DNA from 3 places in the Streptomyces sp. NPDC014764 genome. Region 3 is predicted to be linked to each of the others. Evidence: riboswitches for the same ligand, from Rfam matches in the RefSeq annotation. Region 3 holds a riboswitch; each other region holds the start of a gene.

The links. A riboswitch is a leader RNA that binds a small molecule or an ion and turns the genes downstream of it on or off. The one in region 3 is predicted to bind cyclic di-AMP.
Region 1: linked by a shared signal. The riboswitch ahead of ACF1AG_RS19200 (C40 family peptidase) and the one ahead of ACF1AG_RS08555 (M23 family metallopeptidase) in region 3 are both predicted to bind cyclic di-AMP.
Region 2: linked by a shared signal. The riboswitch ahead of ACF1AG_RS25425 (transglycosylase SLT domain-containing protein) and the one ahead of ACF1AG_RS08555 (M23 family metallopeptidase) in region 3 are both predicted to bind cyclic di-AMP.

What each region holds. Positions count from the first base shown of each region.
Region 1 covers NZ_JBIBXY010000007.1:96,508-104,817, forward strand. The annotation lists gene bioD (dethiobiotin synthase) at 1-540, opposite strand, end outside; gene ACF1AG_RS19170 (adenosylmethionine--8-amino-7-oxononanoate transaminase) at 542-1,828, opposite strand; gene bioB (biotin synthase BioB) at 1,821-3,086, opposite strand; gene ACF1AG_RS19180 (8-amino-7-oxononanoate synthase) at 3,234-4,361, shown strand; gene ACF1AG_RS19185 (DUF397 domain-containing protein) at 4,450-4,674, opposite strand; gene ACF1AG_RS19190 (helix-turn-helix transcriptional regulator) at 4,684-5,544, opposite strand; gene ACF1AG_RS19195 (ATP-binding protein) at 5,757-6,245, shown strand; gene ACF1AG_RS19200 (C40 family peptidase) at 6,426-6,899, opposite strand; cyclic di-AMP (ydaO/yuaA leader) riboswitch at 6,903-7,112, opposite strand; gene ACF1AG_RS19205 (hypothetical protein) at 7,447-7,752, opposite strand; gene ACF1AG_RS19210 (ATP-dependent Clp protease proteolytic subunit) at 7,760-8,310, opposite strand, start outside.
Region 2 covers NZ_JBIBXY010000012.1:165,290-175,233, forward strand. The annotation lists gene recQ (DNA helicase RecQ) at 1-264, shown strand, start outside; gene ACF1AG_RS25410 (M56 family metallopeptidase) at 404-1,342, opposite strand; gene fahA (fumarylacetoacetase) at 1,500-2,714, opposite strand; gene ACF1AG_RS25420 (HAD family hydrolase) at 2,979-3,851, shown strand; gene ACF1AG_RS25425 (transglycosylase SLT domain-containing protein) at 3,815-4,291, opposite strand; cyclic di-AMP (ydaO/yuaA leader) riboswitch at 4,297-4,465, opposite strand; gene ACF1AG_RS25430 (polyprenyl synthetase family protein) at 4,992-6,002, shown strand; gene ACF1AG_RS25435 (outer membrane lipoprotein carrier protein LolA) at 6,257-7,489, shown strand; gene ACF1AG_RS25440 (ABC transporter ATP-binding protein) at 7,527-8,507, shown strand; gene ACF1AG_RS25445 (ABC transporter permease) at 8,494-9,363, shown strand; gene ACF1AG_RS25450 (flavodoxin family protein) at 9,371-9,944, opposite strand, start outside.
Region 3 covers NZ_JBIBXY010000002.1:780,424-790,367, forward strand. The annotation lists gene ACF1AG_RS08515 (gala protein) at 1-349, opposite strand, end outside; gene ACF1AG_RS08525 (thymidine kinase) at 618-1,268, opposite strand; gene ACF1AG_RS08530 (nucleotide pyrophosphatase/phosphodiesterase family protein) at 1,315-2,544, opposite strand; gene ACF1AG_RS08535 (DUF5998 family protein) at 2,544-3,128, opposite strand; gene ACF1AG_RS08540 (GNAT family N-acetyltransferase) at 3,180-6,065, opposite strand; gene ACF1AG_RS08545 (HPr family phosphocarrier protein) at 6,242-6,523, shown strand; gene ACF1AG_RS08550 (GntR family transcriptional regulator) at 6,660-7,364, opposite strand; gene ACF1AG_RS08555 (M23 family metallopeptidase) at 7,565-8,338, opposite strand; cyclic di-AMP (ydaO/yuaA leader) riboswitch at 8,351-8,516, opposite strand; gene ACF1AG_RS08560 (pitrilysin family protein) at 8,718-9,944, opposite strand, start outside.

The sequences.
Region 1 (8,310 bases), on a different contig from region 3:
TTCCGCGAGCCCCGGGTCAGCGGGCCAGCTCCCGATCACCACGCCCACCGGGTGCACACCGCGCCCGCGCAGTTCTCGCACCGTCAGCTCCGTGGCGTTGAGGGTGCCGAGCCCGGCGGACGCGACCACCAGCACCGGCGCGCGCAGCAGCCCCGCCGCGTCCGCGAGCGTCCCGCCGGCCGCGTCGAACCGCACCAGCAGGCCGCCCGCGCCCTCCACCAGCACCATGCCGTGCTCGGTGGCCAGCTTGGCGGCCCGTTCGGCGATCTCGTGCGGATGCACGGGCGCACGCCCGGCCCGGCGGGCCGCCGTGGCCGGGGCCAGCGGCTCCGGGTAGCGGGCCAGTTCGGCCGACGTGACCGCCCCGGCGAGCCGCACGACCTCCGCCGCGTCTCCCGGCTCGTCCGGTCCGACCCCCGTCTGCGCGGCCTTCAGCACCGCCACCGAACGGCCGCCCGCCAGCGCCGTCGCGGCGACCGCGGCCGTCACCACCGTCTTGCCGACCTCGGTGTTCGTGCCCGTCACCACCAGCACCGGCATGTCATCCCTCCTTCGCCGCCGCGCACACCGCGCGTGTGATCCGTGCGACGTCCGCGTCGCCCGTGACGTACGGCGGCATCGTGTACACCAGGTCGCGGAACGGGCGCAGCCACACGCCCTCGCGCACGGCCGCCCGGGTGGCCGCGGCCATGTCGACGTCGTGGTCGAGCTGGACGACCCCGATCGCCCCCAGCACGCGTACCTCCCGCACCCCGGGCAGCTCGGCCGCCTCGGCCAGCCCTTCACGCAGCCCGGACTCGATCCGCTTGACCTCCGCGCGCCAGTCCTGCCCGAGCAGCAGCTCCACGGAGGCGCACGCCACGGCCGCCGCGAGAGGGTTGCCCATGAACGTCGGGCCGTGCGCCAGCACCGGCACCTCGCCGCGCGAGATGCCCTCGGCAACCCGTGAGGTGCACAGCGTCGCCGCCATCGTGAGGTAACCGCCGGTCAGCGCCTTGCCCACGCACATCACGTCCGGTGACACCGCCGCGTGCTCCGCCGCGAACAGCGCGCCCGTGCGCCCGAACCCGGTCGCGATCTCGTCGAAGACCAGCAGCACGTCGTGCGCGTCGCACGCCTCCCGCAGCACCCGCAGATACGCGGGGGAGTGGAACCGCATACCGCCCGCGCCCTGCACCACGGGCTCCACGATCACCGCGGCCAGCTCGTGCGCGTGCCGCCCGATCAGCTCCCGCAGATGCTCGGCGTACTCCTCCTCGTACTGGCCGGGCGGGGCGTCGGCGAACACCTGGCGCGGCAGTACCCCGGACCACAGGTCGTGCATCCCGCCGTCGGGGTCGCACACCGACATCGGGTGCCAGGTGTCGCCGTGGTACCCGCCCCGCCAGGTCAGCAGCCGCCGCTTCTCCGGCCGGCCCAGCGAACGCCAGTACTGCAGGCACATCTTGACCGCGACCTCGACCGACACCGACCCGGAGTCGGCCAGGAACACGTGCTCCAGACCGTCCGGTGACGTGTCGACAAGGAGCTTCGCCAGCCGTACGGCGGGCTCGTGCGTGAGCCCGCCGAACATCACGTGACTCATCCGGCCGAGCTGGTCGCGCGCGGCCTCGTTGAGCACCGGGTGGTTGTAGCCGTGGATCGCCGACCACCAGGACGACATGCCGTCGACCAGGTCGCCCGACCCGTCGGCGAGCGTCAGCCGGACCCCGCTCGCCGAGGCGACGACGAGCGGTTCCTGACGCCCCGGCATGGGCCCGTACGGATGCCACACATGCCGCCGGTCGAGCTCCAGCAGGGCGGCGACGGACGCGTCGGGCTCAGGCATTGGGCGCGAGGTCCGTTCCGGCGCCCCGACGGCGCACGGCCACCAGGTCGGGACGCGGCTCGTCGGCGGTGGCGGCGGGCGCAGGCGCGGAGACGGGGGCCGTCCCGCAGACGCCGCCGCCCTCGTGCGAACCGCAGCCGCCGCCCTCGTGGGACCCGCAGCCGGCCTCGGCGCCTTCGTGGGACCCGCACGCCCCGCCGCCCGCGTGGGACCCGCACGCCCCGCCGCCCGCGTGGGACCCGCAGCCGCCGCCTGTCCGGTGCTCGGGCAGGGTGACCTCCCCGGCGCCCTCCACCTCGAAGCCGGCGTCCGCGATCATCTCCAGGTCCGCCTTGCCGGCCTGGCCCTCGCTGGTGAGGTAGTCGCCCAGGAAGACGGAGTTGGCCAGGTGCAGTGCGAGCGGCTGCATCGTGCGCAGATGCACCTCGCGGCCGCCGGCGATCCGCACCTCGACGTCCGGGCAGACGAACCGCACCATCGCCAGGATGCGCAGGCAGCGCTGCGGCGTCAGGTTCCACTCCTTGGCGAGCGGGGTGCCCTCGAACGGGATCAGGAAGTTGACCGGCACCGAGTCCGGGTCCAGCTCACGCAGCGAGAACACCACGTCGACCAGGTCCTCGTCGGTCTCGCCCATGCCCGCGATCAGCCCGGAACAGGCGGAAAGGCCGGCCGAGTGCGCCTTGCGCACCGTGTCGACCCGGTCGGCGTAGGTGTGCGTGGTCGTGATGTCGCCGTACGTCGACTCGGACGTGTTGAGGTTGTGGTTGTAGGCGTCCGCACCCGCCTCGCGCAGCCGCTCCGCCTGGCCGTCGGAGAGCAGACCCAGACAGGCGCACACCTCGACGTCCTCGTGTCGCTCCTTGATCGCCTTGATGGTGTCGGACACCCGGTCCACGTCCCGGTCCGTGGGGCCGCGGCCGCTCGCCACCAGGCACACCCGCTTCGCGCCCCCGGCGAGTCCCGCGGCGGCGGCCTGGGACGCCTCGTCCGGCTTCAGCCAGGTGTACTTGAGGATCTCGGCCTTCGAGCCGAGCCGCTGGGAGCAGTAGGAGCAGTCCTCCGGGCACAGCCCGGACTTGAGGTTGACCAGATAGTTGAGTTTCACCCGGCGGCCGAACCAGTGCCTGCGCACCTTCCCGGCCGCCGCCACCACGTCGAGCAGCTCGTCGTCGGTCGTCGCGAGGACGGCCAGCGCCTCGGCCCGTGTCGGCGTCTCGCGCCGAAGCCCCTTGTCCACCAGCGTGTTCAGCAGGTCCATGGGAGCCGATCCTGTCGTAAGGGGCCCGTCCGGGCCAAGGAGACTTCGGACAACAGAGCCGTCCGGCGGTGTGGGTATCACCACACCGTGTGCCGGGCGGTCTGCCGCTAATGTCTGTGCATTGCCTACAAATTCCGCGGAGGACCGATGGCGTTCGGCTGGATCGACGAGCAGGCGGAACTGCGCCGCAGGGCCGGGCTCATCCGCACCCTGCGTCCCCGGCCGGCCGACACGCCGCTGCTCGACCTGGCGAGCAACGACTACCTGGGCCTCGCCCGCCACCCCGAGGTCACCGAGGGGGCCGCGCGGGCGGCCCGTACCTGGGGCGGCGGCGCGACCGGATCCCGGCTGGTCACCGGCACCACCGAGCTGCACACCGAACTCGAACGCGAACTGGCCGACTTCTGCGGCTTCGAAGCGGCCCTGGTCTTCTCCTCCGGCTACGCGGCCAACCTCGCCGCCGTCACCGCCCTCGCCCCGCACGGCTCGCTGGTCGTCTCCGACGCGGGCAACCACGCCTCGCTGATCGACGGCTGCCGGCTGGCCCGGGGTACGACCCAGGTGGTCGCGCACCGCGACCCGGACGCCGTACGCAAGGCGCTGGACGGCTACGAGGGACCCGCGGTGGCGGTGTCGGACACGGTGTTCTCGGTGGACGGCGACGCGGCCCCGCTGGCCGCGCTGGCCGAGACGTGCCGGGAGCACGGCGCGGGTCTGGTGCTCGACGACGCGCACGGGCTCGGCGTGCTGGGCGACGGCGGCCGGGGCGCACCGGACGCGGCGGGCATCGCGGGCGACGAGGACGTCGTGGTGACGGTGACGCTGTCCAAGTCGCTCGGCAGCCAGGGCGGTGCGGTGCTGGGCCCGGCGCGGGTGATCGGCCATCTGGTCAACGCGGCGCGGACGTTCATCTTCGACACCGGTCTGGCCCCCGCGGCGGCGGGCGCGGCCCTGGCGGCTCTGCGGCTGCTGCGGCGCGAACCCGGACGTGCGGCGCGCGCGGGCGAGGTCGCGCGTGAGCTGCACGCCCGGCTGACGGCCGCGGGCCTGGAAGCGGTGCGTCCGGACGCCGCGGTCGTCTCCGTGCGCGCTCCGTCCCCGGAGCAGGCCGTGCGTTGGGCGGCCGACTGCCGGACGGCCGGTCTGTCCGTGGGCTGCTTCCGTCCTCCTTCCGTGCCCGACGGCATCTCACGGCTCAGACTGACCGCCCGGGCGGACCTGTCCGGGGCGGAGATCGAACGCGCTGTACGGGTGATCGGCGAAACGCGGCCATGAGTCGGCGGGGCACGGCCGTGTGTCGCGCGAGGAACGGATGGTCGGTGGGACGACGGGACTCGTCCCGTTCATGGACGGGGACGCCGGATCAGTGGACCGCCGTCAAGAAGCGGGCCCAGGCGTCGGGCGAGAAGAGCAGCGCGGGCCCGTCCGGGGCCTTGCTGTCGCGCACTGCGAGCAGTCCGGCCGACGGGCCGGCGGACGGCCGGGCCGTCTCCACGCAGTTGTTCGCCCCCGTGCTGTAGCTGCTGCGCAGCCACCGCACTTCGTGCAGGGCGAGGCTGGAAGGGATGGTCCGAGGCGGTGCAGGCATCGTGCCTCCTTACGCGCCGGCCGCTGCGCCGGCGATGAATTCCGACGATTCCTCGGGAGAGAGGGCGTGGCTCGCCAGTGCCTCGAAGGCCTCCGAGTACGCCCGGAGGTCTTCTTTCCGTTCCAGGTAGTGACTAGTCGTCAAGTGGTCGTGCACCACCACATCCAGGTCAGATGTGCGCGGAAATGAAAAGATGACGAAGGGACCCGTCACGCCGATGTGCGCGCCCGCGCTGAACGGCAGGACCTGCAACCGCACCTGTGGCAGCCGGGACGCCTCGACCAGCCGGTCCAGCTGACGCGCCATCACCTCGGGTCCGCCCACCTCCCGGCGCAGCACGGCCTCGTCCAGCACCGCCCACAGCTTCAGCGGCGGCTCGGCGCGCAGCACGTCCTGCCGGGCCAGCCGCACCTCCACGAGTGCGTCGAGCCTCTCCTCCGACGCGCCCTCCAGGGCCGCCTCCGTCACCGCCCGTGCGTACTCGGGCGTCTGCAGCAGTCCCGGGACCACCGTGGTCTCCAGGGTGCGCATCGCGCCGGCCTGCGACTCCAGACTGATGAAGTCCCGGTACGTCGGGGGCAGTACACCACGGTACGCGTGCCACCAGTGGTGCCGTCCGTCGCCGTCGCCGGTGCCCGACAGCACCAGCAGCAACTCCCGCAACTGCGGGTCGTCCACGCCGTAGACGTCGAGGAGTAACCGTACGTCGGCCGGTTTCGTGCCGCTCGTGCCCGTCTCGATCCGGCTCACCTTCGACTGGTGCCAGCCCGCCAGCCGGGCCGCGTCGCCGCTCGTGAGTCCGGCCGCGGTGCGCAGCGCGCGCAGTTCGGCGCCCAGTTTCCTGCGGCGCACCGCGGGACCGTGCTGCATGGGCCTCTCCTTACTCCTTCCGGGCCGCCCGGATACGGTCTCCCGTCGCAGAGTTCACCGCTTTGAGCGACAGATATATGCATATCTTGGTGGATCGCCGCGCGGCACCCTGCGGTGATGGCAGTCTGGCGACGAAGCACCAGTGCGGGACCGTACTCGAACCAGCCGCTCCGTGTCGGACTGCGGTCCCGTGGGAAAGGGACGACGTCGCCATGGCAGATCACCTGGAAGCATCCGTCACTCTGCCGAGCGATCCAGCCTCGGTCTCCGCCGCGCGGGCCCATGTGGCCGGTGCGCTGGCGGAATGGGGGCTGCCACCGGACGCCGAACTCTGCGACACCGTCCGGCTGATCGTCTCCGAGCTGGCGACCAACGCGGTGCAGCACACCTTCGGCCAGTCGCCCACGTTCACGGTGGACGTCGTCCTGGTCCGCGACGAGCGGGTGCACATCGGGGTGACGGACGGCCACCCGCGGTTCCCCAAGCGGCTTCCCGCGGCGGTCCAGCAGGACAACGGGCGCGGTCTGGTCATCATCCGCTGGCTCACCGCGGAGTGCGGCGGCCGGCTGAGAATCCGGCCCACCCGTGAGGGAGGCAAGACGGTCGCCGTCGAACTCCCGTGGCCCGGCGCCGCCACCGTCCGGCCCGTCACCGCCCAGCCCGCGGAGACGGTCGCCGTAGCGTCGCAGCAGGAGCCGTGACGTCGCGTCACGGTCCGTACGGGCGTCGGAGGCCGTGACGGACGGCGTGCGGGGCCCGGGGCGGTCGTCGTCCTGAGGGCGACCCCGCCGGGCCCCTGCGGGACGCCACGCGGGCCAGGGCCCGCATGGCCGGTCGCGGCCCGGCAGCGGCGCTCCCGCGGGCGCCACCGCCCCCGCCCGTCACTTCACGCGGCCGTACCAGACGCTGTTGGTCCAGATCTTCTGCAGCCGCACCACGTCGCCGGTCTTCGGGGCGTGCCAGATCTTGTTCTTCCCGGCGTAGATACCGACGTGGTACACGTAGTTGCCCGAGTGGAAGAAGACCAGGTCCCCGGCCTTACGGCTGCTCTTGGAGATGTGGCGCGTCTTGTTGTACTGCTGCGCGGCCGTGCGGGGGAGCTTCTTCCCCGCCTTCTTGAACGAGTACAGCGTCAGGCCCGAGCAGTCGAACCGGTTCGGTCCGGTCGCCCCCCACGCGTACGGCGCCCCCTTCTTGGACGCCGCGACCTTCAGGGCCTTGCTGCCCACGGTCGCCGCGGCGGCCTCCCCGGCCGCTCCTGGTACCACGATCGAGCCGCCGACGGCGGCGAGGGTGAGGGCCGAGGCCGTGCCGGCCCGGGCCATGAGAGACGGGACACGATTGAGCGCACTCATGCGCAACCCTTCGTCAGCCGCCTGTGAAGGATGACCTGTCGGATTCGGGCTGGCGAAGTAGCCCGGCCGCTGACGCGGCTTCACCCCAAGGGCTGCTCGGGACGCGCACTGTGCGCGTACCGGCGACCCGTCGTGCTTGGGTCCTCCACTCCTGCCGATCCACTCCTGTCGACCGGTCATCCGTGCGGCGGCAGGACTCGGCGTCCGCCCGGATCGCCCCGCCGCGGCGGCGGGGTCTTGTCGTCAGTCAGGGATCTTGACCCATGGCGCGAGCGATTTCCCAACGGAACGGGTGGTTTGTGTTGTTACTCACCACTCACCCGTTCGGGTGGACAGCTGTCCGTTCGAGTCGCCGTCAAGAGGGCGTGTGAGGCCAGGACCAGGGGTGGGACGGTCAATTCCGCCCCTCGGCGGGCGCGGGTGCGCAAGTTCGACGGCATGAAAAAAGGAGGTTCGTCTACGCCGGACGGGGGTAAGCCGTTCGGTCCGTTTCAACTCGTCGCGGGGTGTGCCGTCGAGCGGGCCCTTCGCGCCGGGCCCGCTCACGTCAACGCCCCGTCTGCGGCGGCAGCGTGACCCTGGCCGTGCGCCGCTCGCCGTCCAGCACCCGCAGGGCGCGTGCCAGGGTCGCGGCGTGCAGCTCGCTCTCGCCACGCCGGTGCATCAGGGTCAGCGCGTCGCGCAGCGCGACCGCCTTGCCCACCAGCGCCTGGGCCGCGCGCAGGCTCCGATAGGTGTCGCCGCCCTGGGCCGGGTTGACCCGGCCGAGCAGGTCGACGACCTCCAGGTAACGGTCGATCAGCTCGGCCTCCGCCCGGGTCAGCGCGGGCAGCGGCGGCAGTTCGGGCAGCATCGTCTGCTCACCTCCCGCCGGTCGCCGTACGGGCACTGCGGTGGTGCGGCACGATCCGGTCGGCGATGCCGTGGTCCACGGCGGCCTGCGCGTCCAGGACGAGGTCCCGCTCCAGGTCGGCCCGCACCCGGTCCACGGGCCGGCCGGTGTGCCGGGCCAGCATCTCCTCCGTACGCACCCTGATCCGGGCCAGCTCGTCGGCCCGGACCGCCAGGTCGCTCGCGCTGCCCTCCACCGGCTCGTGAAGGGCGGGCTGACGGAGCACCAGCCGGGAGCCGGGCAGGACGTACCGCTTCCCCGGCGTGCCGGCGGCCAGCAGCAGCACCGCCGTCCCCTCCGCGCGGCCCAGGCAGACCGTCTCGACGTCACAGGTGACGTACGTCAGGACGTCGTACAACGCGGACATGGCGTGGAAGGGGCCGCCGGAGGAGTTCACGTACAGCGAGATGTCGCGGTTCGGGGCGTGGTGCTCGAGGTGCATGAGCCGGGCCGTCACGTCGTTCACCGCGGTCTCGTCGATCCGCGTGCCCAGGACGACGATCCGCTCCTCCAGCAGCC
Region 2 (9,944 bases), on a different contig from region 3:
GCGTACGTGATCTTCCACGACGCCACGCTGCGGGAGATCGTCACGGTCTGGCCCACCTCGGTGGAGCAGCTCGGCGGGATCAGCGGCGTGGGCGAGAAGAAGCGGGCGACGTACGGGGAGGGAGTCGTGGAGGTCCTGGCGGGTCTGTCGGCACCGGGATCCGCACCGGGATCCGCACCGGCGTCCGCGCCGGACGCCGCCGCGCCCGAGGATCCCGGAGCCGGCCCTGACGACTGGCCCGACGAGGAGCCGGACTGGTCCTGAGCAGCGTGGCCGTCCGGCCGCCCGTGACCATCCGGTCACCCTGGTCGTCCGGCCGCCGTGGTCATCCGGCGGCCGCCCCGGGCTGCCCGGCCCGGGGCGCCAGGCCGGCGGGTGCCGACCGCGCAGGCGGGAGCGTCGGTTAGGGCAGCGCCGTCAGCCCCGGTGCGAACGTGATCAGCAGGGGGACCAGCGGCACCAGCGACGCCGCCGCCGTCGTCAGGGCGCGGTGGCGGCGGCCCAGCCGAGGTGGCGGCTCCAGCAGGCGGTCGACGCGCTCGCCGAGCAGCCGGTGGCTGGAGGAGCAGGACAGCACGCCCCGGTGCTGGTTCAGCTCGATCAGCGCCAGCGCGGTGGTCAGGTGCCCGCAGCGCCGGGAGGCCGTGTCGTCGGCGGACAGCTCCACCAGCCGGTGCGTCTGCTCGCAGAAGTGGGCGAAGAGCGGGACCCGCGGGAAGCCCGCCGCCAGCGCCGCCGACAGGTGCAGCAGCCAGTCGTGGCGGGCCCGGGCGTGACCGCGCTCGTGTGTGAGGACCGCGTCGAGCTGATGGTCCGTGAGCCGCCGCAGTGCACCGGTCGTGACGATCAGCTGGGGCGGGCTGCCCGGCATCCACCAGGCGTCCGGGTACTCCTCCTCCAGCACCAGCAGCGGCCCTCGCTCCTGGGGAAGCCCCGCCGGGAGGTCGGGCGCGCGGTCCCGCAGGTGTGCGAGGGCGCCGGCGCGACGGCGGCGGGCCTCGGCCAGTTCGCGGGCGAGCATCGCCGTGGTCCAGGCGGCGCCGCAGGCCAGCAGCACGGTGAGGACGGTCGTCCACGGCGAGGCGTGCGACAGGTCGTAGGCGGCGGTCACGGCGGGCGGCGCGGGCGCGAACAACTGCGCGCGGACGGTGCCGAAGACGGCGGCGGCGCCCAGCGCCAGGGCGGTCAGACAGCACAGCAGCACGGTGGCCACCAGGCACTGCCACACCCACAGGGCGACGACCGGCTCCCGTTCCGGCCACTTCGCGCGGGTCAGCAGGCGGGGGACGGGCACGGCGGCGGTCACGGCGACCACGCTCAGCAGGAGCAGGCAGTACGTCATGCCATGGGCTCCGGATCCTGTCGGAAGAAGCGGCTCGGGGGCGTGCGGCGGTGCGGTGCGCCAGGCACGGAGGACGAACGCACCGCCCGACGCCAAGTATGACGGCGAAGGGCGGTGCGAGTCAGCGTGGTTGTGCGCCTCGGTGGGGCCGGAGGGATCAGGACGCGGGGACCACCCGTCCCGTCACCTCGCCGAGGCCCACCCGCACCCCGTCCGGCCCGGGCGCCCAGGCGGACAGCGTCACCACGTCGCCGTCCTCAAGGAACGCCCGCTTGCCGTCGGGAAGTTCGAGTGGGTCACGGCCGTTCCAGGTCAGCTCCAGCAGAGAGCCGCGCTCCCGCTCGGTGGGGCCGCTGACCGTGCCGGAGCCGTAGAGGTCGCCGGTGCGCAGGGAGGCGCCGTTCACCGTCATGTGGGCGAGCTGCTGGGCGGCCGTCCAGTACATGGTGGAGAAGGGGCACTCGGAGACGTCGTGACCGTTGATCGTCACGGTGATGCGCAGGTCGTAGCCGCCGGGCTCCTCACCGGAGTCGTCCAGGTACGGCAGCAGGCCGTGGGTGCGCTCGGGCGGGGCGACGCGGGCCTCGTCCAGGGCGTCCAGCGGGGTGATCCACGCCGACACCGAGGTGGCGAAGGACTTGCCGAGGAACGGGCCGAGGGGCACGTACTCCCAGGCCTGGACGTCGCGGGCGGACCAGTCGTTGAGCAGGCACAGGCCGAAGACGTGGTCGCGGTAGGCGCTCAGCGGCACGGGCCGGCCCTGCTCGGAGGGGACGCCGACGACGAAGCCGACCTCGGCCTCGATGTCGAGCCGCACGGACGGGCCGAAGACCGGGGCGGTGTCGGTGGGCGCCTTGCGCTGCCCGGAGGGGCGCACGACGTCGGTGCCGGACACCACGATGGTGCCGGAGCGGCCGTGGTAACCGATCGGCAGGTGTTTCCAGTTGGGGGTCAGGGAGTCGGCCGCGTCGGGGCGGAAGATCTGCCCGACGTTCCGCGCGTGGTTCTCCGAGGCGTAGAAGTCGACGTAGTCCGCGACCTCGAACGGCAGATGGAGGGTCACCTCGGAGAGCGGGTGGAAGAAGGGCTCGACGGTCTCCCGGTGCGCCGGGACCGTCACCCACGCGGTGAGTGCGCGGCGCACGTCCGACCAGGCGGTGCGGCCCGCCGCCAGCAGCGGGTTGAGGGTGGGGCGGGCGAGCAGGGAGGCGTAGGGGGAGCCCAGGGCGTGCGCCGCCGCGCCGGCGTCGAGGACGTGGTCGCCCAGCCGGACGCCCACGGTGCGCTCCGCCGAACCGGGGAGCGAGAAGACGCCGTACGGCAGGTTGTGCGGGCCGAAGGGGTCGCCCTCGGGGACATCGAAGGGGGGCATCGGGTGCTGCCTCGCTTTCGTGTGCGCGGGTGGGCCACGTGTCCGTGGCCGTGCCACACGTTACGGGGTCGCGTCCCGGTGGGCTTCTGTAATAGGGGACGACTCCCGGAGCCGGGGCGCGGTGGAGCGCACCGTGTTCCGGTCAAAAGGGAAAACAGGTCTCAACCGGTCGCGTATCGGCGGCACAAGAAGGCAAAACGCACCCAATGCGCGGGCATACGGGCGCGGTGAATCGGACGGTCCTCTTGTCCGTATTCTCTGATCATGGCCGCACCCACCGATCGTTCTCTCATCGCCACCGACCTGGACGGGACGCTGCTGCGTGGTGACGACACCCTCTCCGACCGCTCCCTCGCCGCCCTCGCCCGGGCGGAGCGGGCCGGTGTCCGGCACCTCGTGGTGACCGGCCGGCCGGCCCCCAGGGTGCGGTCGCTGCTCGACGACCTCGGCTGCACGGGGCTCGCGGTGTGCGGACAGGGTGCGCAGGTCTACGACGCCGCCGCGCAGCGGATGCTGTGGTCGGTCCGGCTGGACCGGGAGCTGGCGGAGACCGCGCTCGGCAAGATCGAGGCCGAGGTGGGGGAGGTGTACGCCGCGGTCGACCAGGACGGGGTCGACGGGCTGACGCTGATCGAGCCGGGCTACCGGATGCCGCACCCGAAGCTGCCGTCGGTGCGGGTGGAGCGGCGCGACGACCTGTGGGAGCGGCCGATCAGCAAGGTGCTGCTGCGCCACCCGGGCCTGTCGGACGACGCGCTGGCGGCGGCGGCCCGGTCCGTGGTCGGCTCGCTGGCCACGGTCACCATGTCGGGGCCGGGCACGGTGGAGCTCCAGCCGTGCGGGGTCACCAAGGCGACCGGTCTCGCGCTGGCCGCCGAGCATCTGGGGCTGCGCCCCGAGGACACGGTCGCCTTCGGGGACATGCCGAACGACGTCCCCATGTTCCGGTGGGCGGGTCACGGCGTCGCCATGGCCAACGCGCACCCCGAGCTGAAGGCGGTGGCCGACGAGGTCACCCTGTCGAACGAGGACGACGGCGTGGCCGTCGTCCTCGAGCGACTGTTCGGGAAGACGGCCGGTCTCGGCCGTCAGAGGTCGGCTCAGTACGCGCCGAAGACGTTGTCGATCGAGCCGTAGCGGTCGGCGGCGTAGTTGCAGGCCGCGGCGATGTTGGCGACCGGGTCGAACGGGTCGAAGGCGGTGCCGGGCACGTGGTACGCCTGGAAGGTCGGGTCGATGACCTGGAGCAGGCCCTTCGACGGGGTGCCCATGGCGGCGTTGGAGTCCCACAGGTTGATGGCGGCCGGGTTGCCGGACGACTCCCGCATGATGTTGCGGTGGATGGAGTCGTAGGAGCCGGGGATGCCGTTCTGCGCCATGACGTCCATCGCCTCGCGGATCCAGCCGTCGAGGTTGTCCGGGTACGCGGTCGTGGAGGCGGCGGTCGTGGCCTGGGCCGAGGGGGCCGCGGAGGCGCTGGTGGCGCCGAACAGCGGCAGCGCGACCACGGCGACGCCGGTGCCGGCGACGGCGAGGGTGCGGACGAGGCGGCGGCGTGACGAAGCGATGACGGGCATGTCTGGGTTCCTCTCCTACGCCTGCGAGGTGAGCTGTCGGGTTCGGGCGGGAGAGTGCCCGGCCGTGCCCCTGCGGGCATGGCTTCACCCCGAGCCGTCCCGGCGCGGTGTCCGGTACGGCGACTTACCTGGGTCCCCCGCTCCTGCCGTGCGTGAGTTGGTCGTCGGGTGTGATGCGGGTGGCGGCAGGACTCGGCGTCCACCCGGCAGGCCCGGAACGTATGCGAGAGCACATGTCGGGAACAAGTGCGACGATCACGCAAGGCCCCGTTTGATCTTGAGATGGGTGGTTTTGCGTGCTTGATCCTTTGCTGTCGCCAACCGTCAACTCCATTGTGTGGAGCGGCCTGACGGGCGTGTGCGAGGGTGTCCCGGAGGCCGTCCGGCGCGTGACTCACCTCACGGGACGGCGGCCGTGGGTGCATTTGCCGCCAAGAGGAATTCGCCCATCAATGACGGCAAATCGGACTGCGGGGTGATGCAGGATGGTCCACGGGTCGCTGTGTCCGGGAAACCGAGGTATGTCCGTTGTTATCAGCCGATCAAAAACACTCCGCTTCTGATCCCGTATCGCCCTGCTTGTGACCCCGGGCCCTGGCGGTGATCGAAACCTGACCGGATACGCTGACTCGAGTGGTGGCAGCGACCTATCGACAAACCGTGTAACCGCCAGCAGACACCAGCAGACAGGAGACCCCTCGTGACCGTCGTCGGGCCGTTCGGGCTGAGCGTGCGGGACCAGGCTCTGGAAGCCGATGTCCAGGCCGGATTGACGGCTGTCGAGGAAGGGCTGCTCGAGGCCACCAAGAGCGCGGTGCCGTTCATCACGGAGGCCGCCCAGCACCTGGTGCGGGCCGGCGGCAAGCGGTTCCGCCCGCTGCTCGTCATGCTCGCCGCCCGGTTCGGCGACCCCTACGCGCCCGGCGTCGTGCCGTCGGCCGTCGTGGTGGAGCTCACCCACCTGGCCACGCTGTACCACGACGACGTGATGGACGAGGCCGAGGTGCGGCGCGGGGTCGCGAGCGCGAACACCCGCTGGGGCAACTCGGTCGCCGTGCTCACCGGCGACTTCCTCTTCGCCCGCGCCTCGCACATCCTGGCCGACCTCGGCCCGGAGGCCGTGCGGGTGCAGGCCGAGGCGTTCGAGCGGCTGGTCACCGGCCAGATCCTGGAGACCGCGGGCCCGCAGGACGGCCGCGACCCGGTCGACCACTACCTGGACGTGCTCGGCGGCAAGACCGGCTCCCTGGTCGCCGTCTCCTGCCGGTTCGGCGCGATGATGTCCGGCGCCGACGAGACCGTCGTCGACGTCCTCACCCAGTACGGCGAGCGGCTCGGCGTCGCCTTCCAGCTCGCCGACGACGTCCTCGACATCGCCTCCGACTCCCACGAGTCCGGCAAGACCCCCGGCACCGACCTGCGCGAGGGCATCGCCACCCTCCCCGTGCTGCGGCTGCGCGAGCGGGCGGCCCGGCTCGGCCTCGCCGAGGACCTCGCCCTGTGCGAGCTGCTCGACTCCGACCTCACCGACGACGCCCGGCACGCCGAGGCGCTGCGTCTGCTGCGCGCCCACCCCGCGCTCGGCCAGGCCCGACGGGACACCGTGCGTTACGCCGAGGAGGCGCGTGCCGCCCTCGCCCCGCTGCCCGACGGCCCCGCCAAGTCGGCGCTCGTCGAGCTGTGCGACGCCGTGGTGCACCGGGCCGGCTGACCCGCCCCGCCGTCCCCCGTACGCCTCCGGTACCCGGGTGACCCCTACGGGGCGGGGGAGGCGCCGTCCTCCCGTGTCATACCGCAGCAGTACGCGCAGTTGAGCCCGCGGTCTGACGATTCCGTCCCGCGCTTTTGGTCAGATGGACCACGACGGACAACACCACTTCTCACCGGTTCGGGTGAGAATGGCGGCTCGGGCCGAACTGGTGCGAGGACACGGGACGGAAGCCGCCGCGACGACGGAGGGCACACATGGCACCGTACGAATCCGACGACACGACGACCGCGGGGGAGGCCGAGGAGCCGCGCGCCGGGCGCCGCAAGGCCGCGCGATACGTGGTCCCCGTCACCGTGATGGGCGTGGCGGCCGCGACGATCGGACTCGTCCCGGCGCTCGCCGACTCCGGCGACCCGGACCTGCCGGACATCACCGCCGCGCAGCTCATCGAGAAGATCGCCAAGTCGGACGTGGAGCGGCTGTCCGGCACCGTGAAGATCACCACCGATCTGGGGCTGCCGAACCTCGGCGGGCTGGAGAGCGGCCTGCTGTCCGGCGCGACGGGCGGCGGGGACGGCGAGGGCGGTTCCTCCGCCGACCCGTCCGGCCGGCTCACCGAGCTGGCGTCCGGCACGCACACCCTGCGCGTCGCCGCCGACGGCCCGGACCGCCAGAAGCTGTCGCTGCTGGAGAACGCGGCCGAGTACAGCCTCATCCACAACGGCAAGGACGTCTGGGGCTACGACAGCGCGTCCAACGAGGTCTACCACGCCACCGTCGACGAGGCGGACGCGAAGGAGCGGAGCGCGCAGCAGCCTCCGGCCACTCCGAAGGACTTCGCGGAGGAGGCGCTGAAGGCGGTCGACGACACCACGTCCGTGAAGGTCGACGGCACCGCCCAGGTGGCGGGCCGCGACGCCTACCGGCTGGTGGTCGAGCCCAAGCAGTCCGGCTCCACCGTCGGCGCCGTCAGCATCGCCGTGGACGGTGAGACGGGCATGCCGCTGAAGTTCACGCTCACCCCGTCGAGCGGCGGCTCGGCGGTCGTGGACGTCGGCTTCACCAAGGTGAGCTTCGACCGTCCCGACCCCTCCACCTTCGAGTTCACCCCGCCCAAGGGCGCCAAGGTGACCGAGGACGCCGAACAGGACCGCGGCCACGGCGACTTCGGCGGGAAGCCGCAGCGGGGCCCGAAGTCCGAGGAGGACCTCGGCAAGGGCTTCGACGGGCTGCGGATGCTCGGCGAGGGCTGGAACACCGTCGCCGCCTTCGACACCGGGGCCGGCGCCGGCCTGCCCACCGAGGAGGTCGGCGGCGACCTCGGCGGCTTCCTCGGTTCCCTCGGCGACCAGGTCAAGGGCGACTTCGGCAAGGGCACCGTGTTCAGCACCCGCCTGGTCAACGCCCTCATCACCGAGGACGGCAAGGTCTACGTGGGTACGGTCACCAAGGACGCGCTGGTGAAGGCGGCCGAGGCGGGGAAGTAGCTCCCCGGACCCACGGCCCGGGGGAACGGGGGAGCCGATGGACGGGACGTCCGCCACGGAGCAGACACGCGACGGGCGGCCCACGGGTGACGACGTCGTCGTCACCCGTGGACTGACCAAGCGTTACCGCGGCGGACAGCTCGCCGTGGACGACCTGCACCTGACCGTCCCGGCGGGCAGCGTCTTCGGCTTCCTCGGCCCCAACGGCTCCGGCAAGACCACCACCATCCGCATGCTGATGGGCCTGATCGAGCCGACCTCCGGGACCGCACACGTGCTGGGGCGCCCCATGCCCCGCTCCGCGCGCACCGTCCTGCCGCACGTCGGCGCCCTCATCGAGGGCCCCGCCCTCTACGGCTTCCTCTCCGGCCGCGACAACCTCCTGCGTCTCGACGCCGCCGACCCCACCGCGGACCCGCGCACCCGGAAGGCCCGGGTGGCCGCCGCCCTGGACCGGGTGGGCCTCACGGCCGCGTCCGGCAAGAAGGCGCGGGCGTACTCCCTCGGCATGAAGCAGCGACTCGGTCTCGCCGCCGCCCTGCTGCGGCCCCGCCGGCTGCTGGTGCTGGACGAGCCGACCAACGGCCTCGACCCGCAGGGCATGCGGGAGATCCGCGCGCTCGTCCGTGAACTCGCCACCGACGGCACGACCGTCTTCCTCTCCTCCCATCTGCTCGACGAGATCGAGCAGGTCTGCACGCACGTCGCGGTGATGGCCCGCGGCCGGTTGATCACACAGGGGCCGGTCGCCGGGCTGGCCGCGGACGCCCGGGGCCGCCTGGTGGTCACCACGCCCGACCCGGCCGACGCGGCCCGGGTACTGAAGGAGCAGGGGCTCGCCGACGTCGTCGCGGACGGCGACCGGGTGACCGGCGATGTGCCCGGGCGCGACCTCGCCGAAGTGAACGCGGCGTTGGTGACGGCAGGCGTCCGGGTACGCGGCTTCGGGGTCGAACGGGCCTCGCTGGAGGACGCGTTCGTGGCGCTGACGGGGGAGGGGTTCGATGTCGCGGGCTGAGACGGTGAGCGCGCCGGTACGACCCCGTCCGTCGTGGACGCTGGGCCTCCTGCGCGACGAACTGCGCACCACCTTCCGCCGCTGGCGCACGCTCGCTCTGCTGGGCGTGCTGGCCGCCGTGCCGGTGCTGGTCGGGATCGCCGTGCGCATCGAGACCGGCGACGGCTCGTCCGGGGGCGGCGGGGGACCCGCGTTCGTCTCGCAGATCACCAACAACGGCCTGTTCCTGGTCTTCACGGCGCTCGCCGCGACCCTGCCGTTCTTCCTGCCCATGGCGGTCGGCGTGATCGCGGGCGACGCCGTGGCCGGCGAGGCGGGCGCGGGCACCCTGCGCTACCTGCTGGTCGCTCCCTCGGGCCGCACCCGCCTGCTGCTCATCAAGTACGCGACGGTCATGGTGTTCTGCCTGGCCGCCACCCTGGTGGTGGCCGTCTCGGCGCTGGCCGTCGGCGCGCTGCTGTTCCCGCTCGGCGACCTCACCACCATCTCGGGCACCCGCATCACCTTCGGCGAGGGCCTGGTCCGCGCCCTGCTGATCGCCCTGGTCGTCGCCGCGTCCCTGCTCGGGGTGGCCGCGCTGGGCCTCTTCGTGTCCACCCTCACCAACAGCGGCATCGCGGCGATGGCCACCACGGTCGGGCTGCTCATCACCGTCCAGATCCTCGACCAGATCCCCCAGCTGCACGCCCTCCACCCCTACCTCTTCTCCCACTACTGGCTGTCCTTCGCCGACCTGATGCGCGAACCGGTCCACTGGGACGACCTGACGAAGAACCTCGGCCTCCAGGCCCTCTACGCCGCGGTCTTCGGCTCGGCGGCCTGGGCACGGTTCACGACGAAGGACGTCACGGCGTAGGGAAGCGTCAGCCCGCCTCGTACGGGAAGCGGGCGAGCGGGGCGTCCTGGGTGAAGAACGTCTTGGCCCGGGTCAGCGCCTGCGTGTCCTTGAGCACGTCACCCGGCTTGCTGCCGTTGCCGAGGAGCACCCCGCCGAACCGCATCCCCAGGTAGGCGGCCGAGTTGTTCAGCGTGCCGACCAGGGGGTCGGCCACCTCGGGCTCCTCGTGGGCGAGCGCGGTGACGCCCCACAGCGTGCGGCCCTTCATCGTGGCCTTGAAGTCCACGCCGGAGGTGCGCAGCCAGCCCGACCAGTGGTCCAGGTAGCGCTTGGCCTGAGCCGACACCGAGTACCAGTACAGCGGGGAGACGATCACCAGGTCCGTCGCGGCGAGCGTGGCGTCCAGCAGCAGGGCGGTGGCGCCCTCGGTCGGGCGGACGTGGTCGCTGTCGTGACGCAGGTCCTCGAACTCGGGCAGGGGGTGGGCGGTGAGGTCGATCCACCGCTGTTCCACGTCCGGGGGCAGCTGCTCGGCGGCGCGGCGGGCCAGCAGTTCGGAGTTGCCGTCCGGGCGGGCGCTGCCCAGGACGAAGAGGAAA
Region 3 (9,944 bases):
GGTTGCAGCCCAGGTAGAGGGTGCGTAGACCGTGGCCGTCGGCGAGGGCGCGGGCGACCGCCGATGCCCCTTCGTCGCCTATGGCGTTGGTGCCGAGCAGGACGTGCCGGGCGTGCGGGGAGCCCGCCACGGCGGGCATCAGCCGGGCGGCGCCCGCCGCTCCGAGTCCCTGCTTGCACAGGTCGGCCCGGCCGTTCGCGCGAAGGGTGCCGAGCGGGAAGGTCTCGTCGTCCTCGACCGCCCGGTCCGAGCCGAGCCTCGCGAGCAGCGGGTCCAGGCCCGCGGGATCGGCGGCCGGGACGTCCGGGTGCTCGATCGCCGGGCAGCGCACGGGGGTCGGCTGCGTCATCACCACTCCACCGGTCCGTCGCCGGTGTCCGGTCCGCCGGGGGCGGTACGGCCCCCGCCCGCCCGTGACGGACCGACGTCTGTCGACGTTTCTCCACGACTAGGGCGGCAAGACCGGTCGGATTCGAACCGACGTCCTCCAGCTTGATGCGTGGGCGCGACGACCTCTGCGCTACGGCCTTGCCAGTCGACGATCATAGTCGAACCAGCCGCAGAATTCGATCACTTGTACGGAAAAAGCGCGCTGACCCGTGGTCCTGGCGGCGCCCTCAGCCCGACGACACCGGCAGCACGTCCGGGGCCAGCGCCGCCGCCCGCGCCGTCGCCGCCGTCATCCGGCGGCGGTGGTGGCGCCGGCACAGCACCTCGTAGCCGATCTCGTCCGTGGACCCGGTCACGTCGCCGACGACGACCTGGGCGCCCTCGACGACCATGACCCCGCCGACCGTGCGGGCGTTGTGCGTGGCGCGGGCGCCGCACCAGCACAGGGCCTCGACCTGGAGCACCTCGACGCGGTCGGCGAGTTCGACCAGGCGCTGGGAGCCGGGGAACAGCTTGGAGCGGAAGTCTGTGGTGATGCCGAACGCGTAGACGTCGAGGTCCAGGTCGTCCACCACGCGCGCGAGCTGGTCGATCTGCTCCGGGTCGAGGAACTGCGCCTCGTCGGCGATCACGTAGTCCGCGCGCCGGCCCTGCGAAAGATGGTCGACGAGGTGGGCGTACAGGTCGGCGCCGTCGCCGACCTCCACCGCGTCGGTGACCAGGCCCAGGCGGGAGGAGAGCTTGCCCTCGCCGGCCCGGTCGTTGCGCGTGAAGATCATGCCGACCAGGCCGCGTGCCGAGCGGTTGTGCTCGATCTGCAGAGCGAGGGTCGACTTCCCGCAGTCCATCGTTCCGCAGAAGAACACCAGCTCGGACATCAGGGGTCGGCAACCTTTCGGCAGGAATCAGGGAGGGCGGAACGCTTCAGGAGCGTACTTCGAGCAGGGGGACCAACTGCTCGGCAGGGGTCATGGAGCCGTGGTTGCCGACCATCGCCGACTCCCTGGGCTCCCGCTCCGAGGCGATGAGCAGGACGTCGTCCCTGGCGGCGGCGATGACGTCGCCGATCCGGTGGTACACCCGGTCGTCGACCTCCGGCCCGAACCACCCCGCCGCGACCGCCTCGGCGCGGGAGGCGACCCAGAACTGCTCGCCGAGCACCTCGCGCCAGCACGCCAGCACGTCGCCCGCGGCGCCCGGCACCGCGTACACATGGCGCGCGCGGCCCTCGCCGCCGAGCAGGGCGACGCCCGCCTTCAGTTCCCAGTCCTCGTCGAAGTCGATGCGGTGCGTCTCGTCGAAGGGGATGTCGACCATGCCGTGGTCGGCCGTGACGTACAGGGCGCTGCGCGGCGGGAGTTGCTCGGCGAGGCGCTGCACCAGGCGGTCGACGTACATGAGCTGGCCGCGCCAGGTGTCGGAGTCGACGCCGAAGCGATGACCGGCGCCGTCGACCTCCGCGTAGTACGTGTAGACCAGCGAGCGGTCGGCGGCGGCCAGTTGCTCGGCGGCGGCGTCCATGCGGTCCTCGCCGGACAGCCGCCCCTGGAAGGTTCCGCCGCTCAGCGCGACCTTCGTCAGCGGGGTGTTGGCGAAGGTCGGGGAGGACACCTGCGCGGCGTGCACGCCCGCGCGGTGCGCCAGCTCGAACACCGTCGGGTACGGCTGCCAGGCGCCCGGCGGGGTCCAGGGCTGCCAGCGCAGCTGGTTCATCAGCTCGCCGGTGTCCGGGTCGCGCACGGTGTATCCGGGCAGTCCGTGGGCGCCCGGGGGCAGGCCGGTGCCGACGGAGGCGAGGGAGGTCGCGGTGGTCGCCGGGTAGCCGGCGGTGATCGGGCGTCCGGTGCCGCCGCGCGAGGCGGACAGCAGGGACGTCATGAACGGCGCCTCCTCCGGGTGGGCCTTGAGCTGCTCCCAGCCGAGGCCGTCGATGAGGAAGACGCAGTTGCGGTCGGCGGGGGTGAGCTCGCCGATGCCCGCGGTCATGCCCGGGACGCCGAGGCCGGCGGCGAGGGTGGGCAGCAGGTCGGCCAGGGAGCCGGTGCCGTAGGCCGGGACGGGCGCGGAGCCGACGGGGAGGGGCTCCGGGTGGGTGTCCCAGACACCGGGCGTCAGGTGTCCGCGGTCGTGGGCGGCGGGCGGGGGGTGAGCCATCAGCGCAGGTCCGCGGTCGCCTCGGACAGGGCCTGGGCGAAGGCGAGCGCCTGGCGCACGGTCTCCGGACCGTCGCCCGCCTCGCTGACGCGCAGGCTCAGGTCGTCGGCCGTCGAGCTGCCCGTGTAGCCGTGGTCGGCCTCGCAGTCGGGGTCGCCGCAGGCGGCCGGCTCCAGGTCGATGCGGGAGACCGCGCCCCAGCCGATGGTGAGCACGATCTCGCGCGGCAGCGTGCCCGGCTTGTACGACTCCGGGTTGGCGACCACGCGGCTGACCACGATCGACGAGATCCGGCCGAGCTTGACCGACTCGGTGGACGTGGTGGCGTAGGGGGTCGGGGAGGTGCTGTCCGCGGCCTGCTCGTCGGTGTGGCTGACGATGAAGCGGTTGGCGGTGAGGACGAGCACGGTCACGTGCCGCCGCACCTCGTTCTGGTCGAACGTCGTCTCCTGGTGGACCAGATACGACCGGATGGGCTCGCCGCCCACGGCGGCCTCCACCGCCTCGGCCACGAGGGCCGGGTAGTAGCCGCTGCGCTCGATCGCCGCCCGCAGCCCCTGGGTCGTCGTACTGGTCTTGGCCATGTGGCCCATCCTACGGGTGGCCACTGACTGCGAGGCACCGCTCGCCGCCGGTCAGTACGCGGGGAGGGTCCGGGGCCCGTGGTCGTCGCGGGCGGGCGGCGGCGCGAGACGTACGGAGGCGCCGAGGACGCTGATGCCGTGCGGGGCGACGACGACCGGCTCCAGGGTGACCGCGACGACCTCGGGGTGGTCGTGGACCAGGCGCGACACCCGCAGCATCAGTTCCTCCAGCGCGGGGGTGTCGACGGGCGCCGAGCCGCGCCAGCCGAACAGCAGCGGGGCCGTGCGGATCGACCGGACCAGGGAGGTGGCGTCCCGGTCGGTGACGGGGATCAGGCGGTGCGCCATGTCGCCGAGCAGCTGGGATGCGGCCCCGGCGAGCCCGAACGACAGCACGGCGCCGGCCGCGGGGTCGATGACGGCGCGGACCACCGTGTCCACCCCGCGGGGGGCCATGCGCTGCACCACGGGGCGCAGCTCCTCCGGGCTGCCGAACAGCTCGGTGAGCTCGGCGTACGCCCGGCGCAGCTGCTCCTCGTCGGCGAGGTCGAGCCGGACGCCGCCCAGGTCGGCGCGGTGCCTGAGGTGCGGGGCGGTCGCCTTGAGGGCGACCGGGTAGCCGAGGGCGCCGGCGGCCTCGACGGCGGCTCCGGGGGTGAGTGCGGGCAGCGCGCGGTGGACGTGGACACCGTAGGCGGCGAGCAGTTCGCAGGTGGCGTCGGTGGTGAGGGTGAGGCCCTGGCCGCGGGCGAGCAGCCCCTCGATCAGGGTGGCGGCGCCCCGCTCGTCGATGTCCTCGTACTCGGGCACCTTGCCGGGTTCGGCCGCGTCCCGCCGCCACTGCCCGTACGCCACGGCCTGCGCGAGCGCCCGGACGGCGCGCTCGGCCGCCGGATAGGCGGGAATGGGGTGCGTGCCCTCGCGGGGTGCGTCCTCGGCGGGCGGTGCGAGGGCGGCTGCGCCCTTGTCGTCCGTCCGTGCGCCCTCGTCCGCCGCCGTGCGGCCTTCCACGCGCTCCTCCGTGCGGTGGGCCGGGTCGGGGCCGGAGGCAGCGCCCGGCTGGGGCGCCGTGCTCGTCGCGGCGGACAGGGCCTCCGCGAGGCCGCCCAGTTCGACGTGGACCACGAGGACCGGCTTGGTGGGCTGCTCGGCGGCGGCCGAGCGCAGCGCTTCCGCCAGGGCGGCGTCACCGACCGATCCCTCGCCCACCGAGGGGATGGCGGTGACGACGACGGCGTCGGAGGAGTCGTCGGCCAGCGCGCGGGAGAGCGCGGCGTGGAAGTCGGCCGCGGAGGCGGCGGTGGTGAGGTCCTGCGGCGGGTGCGGGCGCAGCCCTTCGGCGAGGCAGGCGTCGTAGGTGAGCAGGCCCAGGGACTCGGAGTTGCCGAGGATCGCCACCCGGGGTCCGGCGGGGAGGGGCTGGCGGGCGAGCAGCAGGCCGGCGTCGACCAGGTCGGTGATGGTGTCCACGCGGATCACCCCGGCCTGGCGCAGCAGGGCGGAGACCGTGGCGTGCGGCAGCTGGGTCGCGCGGACGGCGTGCCCGCGCGGTCCCGCCCCGTGGCGCGCGCCCTGCACCACGACCAGAGGCTTGGCGGCGGCGGTGCGGCGTGCGAGGCGGGTGAACTTGCGGGGGTTGCCGATGGACTCCAGGTACATCAGGGCGACGTCGGTGTCGGCGTCCTCGTACCAGTACTGCAGGACGTCGTTGCCGGAGACGTCGGCGCGGTTGCCGGAGGAGACGAACGTGGACAGGCCGGTGACTCCGGTGACGCCGCCGCCGCGCCGGTGCAGGCGGGACAACAGCGCGACGCCGATGGCGCCGGACTGGGCGAACAGGCCGATGCGACCTGCGCGGGGCATGTCGGGTGCGAGCGAGGCGTTCAGCCGCACCTCGGGCGAGGTGTTGATGACGCCGAAGGAGTTCGGTCCGATGATCCGCATGCCGTAGCTGCGGGCCTGCCGGACCAGGGCGCGCTGGCGCTCCCTGCCCTCGGGGCCGGACTCGGCGTAGCCGGCGGAGACCACGACGAGGCCCTGGACGTCGTGCTCGCCGCACTCGGCGACGACCTCGGGGACGCGGTCGGCGGGCACCGCGACGACCGCGAGGTCCACGGGCCCGTCGATGTCGCGCACGGAGCGGAAGGCGGGGACGCCGTCGAGCTCCTTCTGCCCCTCCGGCAGCGCGCCGTTCACGGCGTAGAGGCGGCCGGTGAAGTCTCCGTCGCGGATGTTGCCGAGGATGCTGCGTCCCACGCCGCCGGGGGTGCGGCCGGTGCCGATGACGGCGACCGCGCCGGGCGCGAGGAGCCGCTGCACGGAGCGGGCCTCCGCACGCTGTTCGCGCGCGTGCTGCACGGCCAGGGAGCGGTCGGTGGGTTCGAGGCCGAACTCCAGGCGGACGACGCCGTCCTCGAAGCTGCGCTTCTGGGTGTACCCGGCGTCGGTGAACACCTTGATCATCTTGGTGTTGGCGGGCAGCACCTCGGCGGCGAACCGGCGGATGCCGCGCTCACGCGCGACCGCGGCGATGTGTTCCAGGAGGGCGGAGGCGACGCCCCGGCCCTGGTGGGCGTCCTGCACCAGGAAGGCGACCTCGGCCTCGTCGGCCTCCGCGCCGGTGGCGGGCCGCCCGCCGGCGCCGATGCGGTCGTAGCGCACGGTGCCGATGAAGTCGTCCCCGACGGTCGCCGCGAGCCCGACCCGGTCGACGAAGTCGTGGTGGGTGAAGCGGTGCACGTCCTTGGCCGACAGCCGCGGGTAGGGCGCGAAGAAGCGGTAGTACTTCGACTCGTCGGACACCTGCTCGTAGAAGCTGACCAGGCGCTCCGCGTCGTCGGCGGTGATGGGGCGGATGCGCGCGGTGCCGCCGTCGCGCAGCACCACGTCGGCCTCCCAGTGGGCGGGGTACTCGTGGCGGTCCGACGAGGTCTGCATGGGCCCCAGAGTACGGCTCGCGTCCGGCGGCGGCGCGAGGCAGTCTGTGGTGGACGACCGCCGGGCCGAGGCCGCGGCCCGGCAGTCGTGGAGGCCGTCCCGGACGCCGCTCCGGGCACGCGCCACGATATGGAAGACTGGTCTAGACAACCCTGAACAGCGAAGGGCAGCAACACATGGCTGAGCGCCGCGTCAACGTCGGCTGGGCCGAGGGTCTCCACGCCCGCCCCGCCTCCATCTTCGTCCGAGCCGCCACGGCCGCAGGCGTCCCCGTGACGATCGCCAAGGCCGGGGGCACCCCCGTCAACGCGGCCTCGATGCTGGCCGTCCTGGGCCTGGGCGCCCAGGGCGGTGAAGAGATCGTCCTCGCCTCCGACGCCGAGGGTGCGGACGCCGCCCTCGACCGTCTGGCGAAGCTGGTCGCCGAGGGTCTCGAGGAACTCCCCGAGACCGTCTGAACCAGAATTCCGCACGCGAAGGCCGTGCGACACGGAAAGGCCCGCCCGGATCACCGGGCGGGCCTTTCCCATTCCCATTTCGGGGCAGCAGAAATAGCCCCCGCCATTTACGCCCTCTTTGTATACGGGACCCGTGTTAATGGCGCAGGCTCGGCATGTTTACGGGATGTTGCGAGTTCCTCACACGGTCCGTGCGGACGGCTCGCTCGGCGCCGGAGCCGAACCGCAGCCGGTGTCCGGCCTTCGCCTGCTCGGTGTGCAGCGCCGTGAGCGACCGCGCCCGCTCGCCGTCGCCGCGCGCCACGGCGTCCACGATCGCGCCGTGCTCCGCCCAGTACGCGACCGGGTCGGGCGGTCCGTCGACCGCGTACATCCAGGCGATCTTGTGCCTGACCTGGGTCAGCATCGACGTCAGCGCCGGGCTGCCTGAGGCCTGGGCGAGCGTCTCGTGGAACCAGCCGCCCAGGGAGCGCAGGTCGTCGCTGTTGCCCTGACGTGCGCGTTCCTGTCCCAGCCTGACCAGGCCGCGCAGCACCTTGAGATGGGCGTCGGTGCGCCTCTGGGCCGCCCGGGAGGCGCCCAGGGGCTCAAGGAGCTGGCGCATCTCCAGCAGGTCGGCGGCCTCCTGCTCGGTGGGCTCGGCCACGCACGCGCCCGCGTGCCGCCGGGTCACCACGAACCCCTCGGCCTCCAGGGTGCGCAGCGCCTCCCGGACCGGAACGCGGGAGACCCCGTAGCGGCGGGCGAGCAGTTCCTCGGTGAGCCGGGCCCCGCGCTCGTAGACACCGGCGACGATGTCGTCCCGGATCGCCGTGCACACCGAGTGCGCGGGAATACGCATGACCGACCTCCGGCTTAATCCCCGTGAAACGTCGACGATTGACGTCCGTTCGTGACTCTATTGCAATCGACGACAATTTCCGACGGGGGACCGGAATCCATACATAATTTTTGGACAGGCGGCGCCCGCGCGGAAGGGTTCGAAAACGGCGAAAGCCCCGGCTCGTGGGAGCCGGGGCCCGGAAGGCGGGAGGGTGCGCCTCAGATGTTCACGCCGTGCGACCGGAGGTAGGAGACCGGGTCGAGGTCGGAGCCGTACTCGGCGGACATGCGCGCCTCGAAGTGCAGGTGGGCGCCGGTGACGTTCCCGGTGGCGCCGGACAGGCCGATCTGCTGGCCGGCGGTGACCTCCTGCCCCGCCGACACGGAGACGGACGACAGGTGCGCGTACTGGGTGTACGTGCCGTCGTGCATCTTGATGACGACCTGGTTGCCGTACGCGCCGCCCCAGCCGGCCTCGACGACCGTGCCGACGCCGACGGACTGGACGGGGGTGCCGCCGGCCGCATGGAAGTCGATCCCGGTGTGGCTGCCGGACGACCAGATGGCGCCGCCGCTCTGGTACGCGGTCGACACGTACGAGCCGGGGATCGGGGAGACGAAGGTGTTGAGACGCTTGCGCTCCGCCTCACGCGCGGCGCGCTCCTTCTCGGCGCGGGCCTTCTGGGCCTCCTCGACGGCGCGCTCGCGGGCCGCCTCCTCGGCGGCCTTGCGCGCGGCCTCCTGGGCCGCCACGCGGGCGGCCTCGTGCTGGGCGGCGGCCTGGGCGTCGACGCGGTCGGCGACCACGTCGCCGAGGGTGACGACAGGGGTGAGACCGGTCTGCGCCGCGGCCGGTTCGGCGGCGAGCGCGGGGGCCGCGAGGGAGCCGACGACGCCGGTGCCCGCGAGGGCCGCGACGCCCGCGGCGCGGGCGGTGCCGCGCTGGACGCGGCTGGGACGACGGTGCTTCCCGGTGGCGCGGGTGAACGCCATGTACAAGCTGGTCCTTTCCTTCCCTCTCGCCTACCGGGTTAGCTGACGGGTTCGGAGCAGGAAGGTCTCCTACGGACCCCCTCGCGACACGCGCGGGCGTCCGATTCACCCCAGGGACTTCGTGTGGGTCCCCGGCTCCCCTGGCTCGCGCCGTACGGGGACTCGGCGATGGCTGTCCGGTGCCGCGGATGCGGCGCACTGCCCGACGAACAGCCCGCACGAAACTAAGCGGGACATCTCGCAATCCTCAAACGAATCCCGGGTTTTGTAGCGCATCCCACAGGGCAGACGGGCAACCTCCGCCCCAATTCGGGCATAAGGGAGCCCCGGTGACGTACCCGTCACCGGGGCTCCCCCGCGCGTGCGTCCCGCCGCGGTTCTACTCGGCCGTGACGACGGTGACTTCGCCGATCCCGAGCGCCTCCACGGGCGCCTTGATCTGCGCCGCGTCACCCACGAGCACGGTCACCAGACGGTCCACCGGGAAGGCGTTCACGACGGCCGCCGTGGCCTCCACGGTGCCGGTCGCGGCCAACTGCCGGTACAGGTCGGCCTGGTAGTGGTCCGGCAGGTGCTGCTCGACCTGGTCGGCCAGGGTGCTCGCGACGGCAGCGGCGGTCTCGTACTTGAGGGGCGCCACGCCCACCAGGTTCTGCACGGCGACGTCGCGCTCCTCGTCGGTGAGGCCCTCGGCGGCCAGCCTGCGCAGCACGGTCCACAGGTCGTCCAGCGCGGGGCCGGTGTTGGGGGTGTCGACCGAGCCGCTGATGGCCAGCATCGACGCGCCCGTGCCGTCGGGGGCCGAGCGCAGTACCTGGCCGAACGCCCGTACGCCGTAGGTGTATCCCTTCTCCTCACGCAGGACACGGTCCAGACGGGAGGTCAGGGTGCCGCCGAGGCAGTACGTGCCGAGCACCTGGGCGGGCCACACGCGGTCATGGCGGTCCGGGCCGGTGCGGCCGAGCAGCAACTGCGTCTGCACGGCGCCGGGCCGGTCCACGACGACCACGCGGCCGGTGTCGTCCGCGACCACGGGCGGGACGGGCCGCGGCTGCGCCTGGGAGCCGGTCCAGGCGCCCAGGGTGTCGGCGAGCAGCGCGTCCAGGTCGACGCCGGTGAGGTCGCCGACCACCACGGCGGTCGCCGTGGCCGGGCGGACGTGCTTCTCGTAGAAGCCGCGCACGGCCGCGGAGTCGATGCGCGCGACGGTCTCCTCGGTGCCCTGGCGGGGGCGGGACATGCGCGCGCTCGCCGGGAACAGCTCCTTGGCGAGCTCCTTCGCGGCGCGGCGCGACGGGTTCGCCAGCTCGTGCGGGATCTCGTCGAGGCGGTTGCGGACCAGCCGCTCGATCTCGCTGTCGGCGAAGGCGGGGGCGCGCAGGGCGTCGGCGACCAGCCCGAGCCCCTTGGCGAGCCGCGAGGCGGGCACCTCCAGGCTGAGGCGGACGCCGGGGTGGTCGGCGTGCGCGTCGAGGGTGGCGCCGCAGCGCTCCAGCTCGGCGGCGAACTCCTCGGCGGAATGCTTGTCGGTGCCCTCGGAGAAGGCGCGCGCCATGATCGTGGCGACGCCGTCCAGGTCCTCCGGCTCCGCGTCCAGGGGGGCGCC